3 regions of the Bacillus tuaregi genome follow, and region 2 is predicted to be linked to each of the others. Evidence: a T-box and tRNA genes for the amino acid it is inferred to sense, from the RefSeq annotation. Region 2 holds a T-box; the other regions hold tRNA genes.

Evidence for each region. A T-box is a leader RNA that pairs with one kind of tRNA and senses whether it is charged. The one in region 2 lies ahead of pheS (phenylalanine--tRNA ligase subunit alpha), so its partner is inferred to be a tRNA-Phe.
Region 1: it encodes a tRNA-Phe, which carries the amino acid that the T-box ahead of pheS (phenylalanine--tRNA ligase subunit alpha) is inferred to sense. The anticodon was not compared.
Region 3: it encodes a tRNA-Phe, which carries the amino acid that the T-box ahead of pheS (phenylalanine--tRNA ligase subunit alpha) is inferred to sense. The anticodon was not compared.

Annotation. Positions count from the first base shown of each region.
Region 1 covers NZ_LT629731.1:3,572,890-3,575,123, forward strand. Annotated here, with positions in the region: tRNA gene BQ5321_RS19575 (tRNA-Leu) at 171-252, opposite strand; tRNA gene BQ5321_RS19580 (tRNA-Cys) at 276-349, opposite strand; tRNA gene BQ5321_RS19585 (tRNA-Gly) at 359-433, opposite strand; tRNA gene BQ5321_RS19590 (tRNA-Gln) at 439-513, opposite strand; tRNA gene BQ5321_RS19595 (tRNA-His) at 527-602, opposite strand; tRNA gene BQ5321_RS19600 (tRNA-Trp) at 615-685, opposite strand; tRNA gene BQ5321_RS19605 (tRNA-Tyr) at 722-805, opposite strand; tRNA gene BQ5321_RS19610 (tRNA-Phe) at 813-888, opposite strand; tRNA gene BQ5321_RS19615 (tRNA-Asp) at 904-980, opposite strand; tRNA gene BQ5321_RS19620 (tRNA-Met) at 984-1,057, opposite strand; tRNA gene BQ5321_RS19625 (tRNA-Val) at 1,192-1,267, opposite strand; tRNA gene BQ5321_RS19630 (tRNA-Glu) at 1,388-1,462, opposite strand; tRNA gene BQ5321_RS19635 (tRNA-Ser) at 1,472-1,564, opposite strand; tRNA gene BQ5321_RS19640 (tRNA-Asn) at 1,568-1,642, opposite strand; rRNA gene rrf (5S ribosomal RNA) at 1,653-1,768, opposite strand; rRNA gene BQ5321_RS19650 (23S ribosomal RNA) at 1,925-2,234, opposite strand, start outside.
Region 2 covers NZ_LT629731.1:3,443,088-3,445,321, reverse strand. Annotated here, with positions in the region: gene BQ5321_RS18970 (TrmH family RNA methyltransferase) at 1-712, shown strand, start outside; T-box leader at 762-998, shown strand; gene pheS (phenylalanine--tRNA ligase subunit alpha) at 1,091-2,131, shown strand; gene pheT (phenylalanine--tRNA ligase subunit beta) at 2,161-2,234, shown strand, end outside.
Region 3 covers NZ_LT629731.1:899,407-901,640, forward strand. Annotated here, with positions in the region: tRNA gene BQ5321_RS06595 (tRNA-Pro) at 1-35, shown strand, start outside; tRNA gene BQ5321_RS06600 (tRNA-Ala) at 56-128, shown strand; tRNA gene BQ5321_RS06605 (tRNA-Met) at 180-256, shown strand; tRNA gene BQ5321_RS06610 (tRNA-Ile) at 272-348, shown strand; tRNA gene BQ5321_RS06615 (tRNA-Ser) at 362-454, shown strand; tRNA gene BQ5321_RS06620 (tRNA-Met) at 634-707, shown strand; tRNA gene BQ5321_RS06625 (tRNA-Asp) at 739-815, shown strand; tRNA gene BQ5321_RS06630 (tRNA-Phe) at 830-902, shown strand; tRNA gene BQ5321_RS06635 (tRNA-His) at 911-986, shown strand; tRNA gene BQ5321_RS06640 (tRNA-Gly) at 997-1,070, shown strand; tRNA gene BQ5321_RS06645 (tRNA-Ile) at 1,080-1,153, shown strand; tRNA gene BQ5321_RS06650 (tRNA-Asn) at 1,192-1,266, shown strand; tRNA gene BQ5321_RS06655 (tRNA-Ser) at 1,269-1,359, shown strand; tRNA gene BQ5321_RS06660 (tRNA-Glu) at 1,363-1,434, shown strand; gene BQ5321_RS06665 (hypothetical protein) at 1,498-1,683, opposite strand; gene glgB (1,4-alpha-glucan branching protein GlgB) at 1,927-2,234, shown strand, end outside.

The DNA.
Region 1 (2,234 bases), 130 kb from region 2:
TTAACTTCATTCAGCTGGGGTTTGAACCCCACTGAATCGAAGTACAATGTGCATTCATCCCCCACTTCTAGAAGTGGAGGAATCCTCCTGAATGAAGTTAAACAAAAAAACTCACAATTAATGATTTAATCAATAATTGTGAGTTTTATATTCTCTAACAAATCTCTAGATACCGGTGGTCGGGGTCGAACCGACACTCCAGAAGGAACACGATTTTGAGTCGTGCGCGTCTGCCAATTCCGCCACACCGGCAAAATATTTAATAATAAAAAATATGGAGGCGGCAACCGGATTCGAACCGGTGGTAAAGGTTTTGCAGACCTCTGCCTTACCACTTGGCTATGCCGCCTTAATAAAATGGAGCGGAAGACGGGATTCGAACCCGCGACCCCCACCTTGGCAAGGTGGTGTTCTACCACTGAACTACTTCCGCGAAAATGGCTGGGCTAGCAGGATTCGAACCTACGAATGACGGAGTCAAAGTCCGTTGCCTTACCGCTTGGCTATAGCCCAGTTGTATAAATAATGGGGCGGCTGATGGGAATCGAACCCACGAATGTCGGAACCACAATCCGATGCGTTAACCACTTCGCCACAGCCGCCATTGTGATTAACAGGGGTAGTAGGAATTGAACCCACACCAAAGGTTTTGGAGACCTTCGTTCTACCTTTAAACTATACCCCTAAATTGATAGTTATTTTCACTACCGTGAAAAAACAATGGTGGAGGGGGACGGATTCGAACCGCCGAACCCAAGGGAGCGGATTTACAGTCCGCCGCGTTTAGCCACTTCGCTACCCCTCCGGATAAATGGTGGCTCAGGACGGAATCGAACCGCCGACACATGGATTTTCAGTCCATTGCTCTACCGACTGAGCTACTGAGCCTTAATAAAGTAAAAATGGCGGTCCGGACGGGACTCGAACCCGCGACCTCCTGCGTGACAGGCAGGCATTCTAACCAACTGAACTACCGGACCAAATTGCGGGGACAGGATTTGAACCTGCGACCTTCGGGTTATGAGCCCGACGAGCTACCGAACTGCTCCACCCCGCGATAATAGTAAATAAGTTGTTAGTTATTAGTTTTTAGTTGTTAGGGTGTAAGTTTTTCAACAAAGTAAACTATTTATTGCTTCATTGAATTTTCCGGAATTCTAACTACTAATCACTAAATACTATCCACTAAAATGGTGGAGGATGACGGGCTCGAACCGCCGACCCTCTGCTTGTAAGGCAGATGCTCTCCCAGCTGAGCTAATCCTCCAGGTTAGACAAAGTTGTTAGTTGGTTAGTGAATAGTTAGATAGGAAAACGAATCTTATAAAAACAATATGATTCTAACCTTTCTTTTCTAATTACTAACAGCTAACTACTATCTTCATAATGGTGACCCCTACGGGATTCGAACCCGTGTTACCGCCGTGAAAGGGCGGTGTCTTAACCGCTTGACCAAGGGGCCACATAATAATGGCGGAGAGCAAGGGATTTGAACCCTTGAGACAGGTTTTGCCCGCCTACACGATTTCCAATCGTGCTCCTTCGGCCACTCGGACAGCTCTCCTAATGGCTCCGCAGGTAGGATTCGAACCTACGACCGATCGGTTAACAGCCGATAGCTCTACCACTGAGCTACTGCGGAATAATATTATGCTTGGCGACGTCCTACTCTCACAGGGGTAAAACCCCAACTACCATTGGCGCTGAGAAGCTTAACTTCCGTGTTCGGGATGGGAACGGGTGTGACCTTCTCGCAATTGTCACCAAACTATGAGACATATATTATTATAATGTCTTTTTAGAATTTTTCAAGGGATTTCACAAAAATTGTTCCCTCAAAACTAGATAATGCTGAAGAAAAAGGACGAGTAATAAACAATGTGTTGTCCAGCTGCGGCGCCAAAGAGCACCTACGCTTTTCAATTTGGTTAAGTCCTCGACCGATTAGTATTTGTCAGCTCCACGTGTCACCACGCTTCCACCCCAAACCTATCAACCTGATCATCTTTCAGGGGTCTTACTAGCTTAACGCTATGGGAAATCTCATCTCGAGGGGGGCTTCATGCTTAGATGCTTTCAGCACTTATCCCTTCCGCACATAGCTACCCAGCGATGCTCTTGGCAGAACAACTGGTACACCAGCGGTGCGTCCATCCCGGTCCTCTCGTACTAAGGACAGCTCCTCTCAAATTTCCTACGCCCACGACGGATAGGGACCGAACTGTCTCACGACG
Region 2 (2,234 bases):
AGTAAAGGCTTGGAAGAAGCTATTAACGAAAAAAGAAAGAGATCAAACAGGAAAATATTTAATAGAAGGCTTTCATCTTGTTGAAGAAGCCTTAAAGGAACAGGTAGTTCTAGAAGTCATTGTCAATCAGGATACAGAAATACCGGCATCGTTAAATATAGAAGGTACAGAGGTAATCTATGTTAAAGAAGAGGTTTTGAAGGCGATTTGTGATACGGAAACACCGCAGGGCATTGCTGCTGTCTGTGAGCAAAGGAAAAGTACCATAGAAGAAATCCGTTTGGAGAAGCTATTGCTGCTGGATCGAGTTCAGGATCCAGGTAATCTTGGGACTATGATTCGTACCGCCGATGCAGCAGGAATGGATGCTGTGATTTTAGGAGATGGCTGTGCTGATCCTTATAATCCAAAGGTGATTCGGTCCACTCAGGGAAGTTTGTTTCATTTACCGATTATGAAGGCACCATTAGGGGAGTTCATCGAGAAACTAAAGATACCTGTATATGGAACGGCGTTAGAAGGTGGAATCCCTTTTGAACAGGTAGAAAAAGCAGACGCTTTTGCTCTTCTTTTAGGAAATGAAGGCCAGGGCGTCGCGAAGGAATTATTGGCAAAAACAACGAAAAATCTATATATACCTATTTACGGAAAGAGTGAATCGTTGAATGTCGGGATTGCAGCAGGAATATTAATGTACTATTTAAGAAAATGAATTTGAAACCAAATATAAATTGTAATATAATATAACATAAATTTGATAAAAAAAGACATTGACAGAGAAGAGTAGCTTAGGATATCCATTTCAAGGGAAAAAATGCCGTGACTGAGAGCATTTTAATGGCGCTGTTTAAGTGAATTCACCTCTCGAGTCGACATTGGGAAGACGTTCTGTCTGAAAAATGTTCCGGTGAAGAGCCGTTATACGTATTGAGTGAGTGCGGGTGATGATATCTGCGCTAATAAGGGTGGTACCGCGATACATAAGCCTCGTCCCTTTTTGGGAGCGAGGTTTTTTTGTGTTTTACCATAACATGAGGAACAAACAAAATCTCAAACTAAGAGATTTCATAAACCAAAGGAGGAATTTGTCATGCAGGAACGTTTACAAGAACTGCAGGCAGAGGCGCTGCAAAAGGTAGCTGCTGCTGCAAGCTTAAAAGAGCTGAACGATATTCGTGTTGCTTATTTAGGTAAGAAAGGGCCGATTACTGAAGTATTGCGCGGAATGGGAAAGCTTTCTGCTGAAGAACGACCAAAAATGGGTGCCCTAGTGAATGTGGTTCGTGAAGAAATTACATCAAAAATTGAAGAAAAACAAGCTGTACTGGAAGAGGAAGCCGTTAATGCTCAGCTGGCAGCTGAAACCATTGATGTGACATTACCGGCTAGACCGGTTAAGCGCGGGAATCATCATGCCTTAACTCGTATTGTTGAGGAAATCGAGGATATTTTCATCGGAATGGGTTATCAAGTAGCAGAAGGTCCTGAAGTGGAAACGGACTATTATAACTTTGAAGCACTAAATTTACCGAAGAGCCACCCTGCCCGTGATATGCAGGATTCATTCTATATTACAGAAGAAATCTTAATGCGTACCCATACATCACCGGTACAGGCAAGAACAATGGAAATGCATAATGGACAGGGTCCAGTGAAAATTATCTGTCCTGGTAAAGTGTACCGCCGCGATAACGATGATGCGACCCATTCCCATCAATTTATGCAAATTGAAGGATTGGTCATTGATGAAAATATCTCTATGAGTGATTTGAAAGGGACGCTTGAAGTCTTCTTGAAAAAGGTATTTGGTCAGGATCGTGAAATCCGTCTTCGTCCAAGCTTTTTCCCATTCACAGAACCATCTGTTGAAGTCGATATTTCCTGTAAAATCTGTAAAGGTTCAGGCTGTAGCGTATGTAAACAAACTGGCTGGATTGAAGTATTAGGTTCAGGAATCGTTCATCCTAACGTACTTGAAATGGCGGGATTTGATTCAAAGAAATACTCTGGCTTTGCCTTCGGTATCGGTGTTGAAAGGATTGCCATGCTGAAATATGGTGTAGATGATATCCGTCATTACTATACAAATGACGCTCGTTTCTTAAAGCAATTTGACCATTACGAATCATAATAACATTACTAATATAAAGGAGGATTTTCATGTTTGTTTCATATAAATGGCTGCAGGAATATGTAGACCTTTCCGGAATCAGTGCTGACGAACTTGCTGATAA
Region 3 (2,234 bases), 2.5 Mb from region 2:
AGGGGTCGCAGGTTCGAATCCTGTCTTCCCGACCATTAAATAGATGGATTATTTTGGGGCCTTAGCTCAGCTGGGAGAGCGCCTGCTTTGCACGCAGGAGGTCAGCGGTTCGATCCCGCTAGGCTCCATCAAAGTATTTTGCTAAAGCAAAATAACTTGTCATCTTCATATAGTATTGTGGCGGTGTAGCTCAGCTGGCTAGAGCATTCGGTTCATACCCGAAAGGTCGTAGGTTCGATCCCTATCGCCGCTACCACTTATTTTATTTTTTGGACCTTTAGCTCAGCTGGTTAGAGCAGACGGCTCATAACCGTCCGGTCGTAGGTTCGAGTCCTACAAGGTCCACCATATACTTTTTTGTGGAGGAATACCCAAGTCCGGCTGAAGGGATCGGTCTTGAAAACCGACAGGCGGGTTAAACCGCGCGGGGGTTCGAATCCCTCTTCCTCCGCCATAAAAAAGTATGAATATCTTAATTTCTATTATCGCGGGGTGGAGCAACGAAGCGTTCCTTCATCGAATTAGTTGCGAGTTGTACCGATTGAGCTGCTGCTTGAGTAAGCTTCCTGAGATCGGGACAGTTATGACGCATACTATGTGTCGCATAAGGTACATCTTAATATTTTTTATTGTCGCGGGGTGGAGCAGTCTGGTAGCTCGTCGGGCTCATAACCCGAAGGTCGCAGGTTCAAATCCTGTCCCCGCAATTGTATTTCTAAGGAAACTTGGAAATACGCTGGTCCGGTAGTTCAGTTGGTTAGAATGCCTGCCTGTCACGCAGGAGGTCGCGGGTTCGAGTCCCGTCCGGACCGCCATTTATCTTAAATAAGGCTCAGTAGCTCAGTCGGTAGAGCAATGGACTGAAAATCCATGTGTCGGCGGTTCGATTCCGTCCTGAGCCATCATAATGGCGGCTGTGGCGAAGTGGTTAACGCATCGGATTGTGGTTCCGACATTCGTGGGTTCGATTCCCATCAGCCGCCCCATAGTCATTTCGCGGGTGTAGTTTAGTGGTAAAACCACAGCCTTCCAAGCTGTTGTCGAGGGTTCGATTCCCTTCACCCGCTCCATAAATTAATGGGCCTATAGCTCAGCTGGTTAGAGCGCACGCCTGATAAGCGTGAGGTCGATGGTTCGAGTCCATTTAGGCCCACTAGAGTTTTTTGCGAAAGCAAAATAACTTTCCTTTATTCCGCAGTAGCTCAGTGGTAGAGCTATCGGCTGTTAACCGATCGGTCGTAGGTTCGAATCCTACCTGCGGAGCCAATGGAGAAGTACTCAAGTGGCTGAAGAGGCGCCCCTGCTAAGGGTGTAGGTCGGGTAACCGGCGCGAGGGTTCAAATCCCTCCTTCTCCGCCATCTGGCCCCTTGGTCAAGCGGTTAAGACACCGCCCTTTCACGGCGGTAACACGGGTTCGAATCCCGTAGGGGTCATACTAAAAAAGCTGTTGACATTATAGGTCAACAGCTTTTTTAGTATCGTAAATACTTTAATAATCAATCAGTTAAATGATCTTTGTCTTTTCTTTTCCCTCCAGGGTTGTTTAAGTCTAAATCTGAAAAAAAGCCAGGCGATGGACCGCGAAACATGTCAAAAGCTAAAATTTTGTTATCTGGAGCTTCAAAAAATGGCACTTTCTCTTCCTTATTTTTCAACAAAAATTCTTCCTCTGAATGACTCATTGTAAACCACCTCTCTTGAAATTATTATTTAAAACATCAGCCTATTTTTATTATTCCAACTTCTATAAAAAATATGTCAAAACTGGAATATTTATGGTATATTATAGAAAATTTTTGAAAAATTTTTAATTTGTTGTCGAAAAAGATAAAAAAATTTTTCAAGGACTTTTTCTCTTTTAGCAGAATATATAACTAAATATGGGTATATGCTGTAATTTACTTTTAGTATAGGTGGGGAGAAATTTGATTAGCACTTCATTATATCCATCAGATTATCAAGTGCATCTTTTTCATGAAGGGACCTTATATGAATGTCATAAACTCTTTGGCTCACATATTATTGAGGTTGATCGTGAAATATGGACAAAGTTTTCTGTGTGGGCACCAAATGCAAAAGAAGTAAGACTTGTTGGAGATTTTAATAATTGGAATGGAAAAGGCTATTCGTTACATAAAATAAATAAACAAGGTATATGGACGATAAGTTTAAAAGAAAACTTGGAAGGCAGCTTATATAAATATGAGATTGTAACAAATTCCGGAGAGTCTAT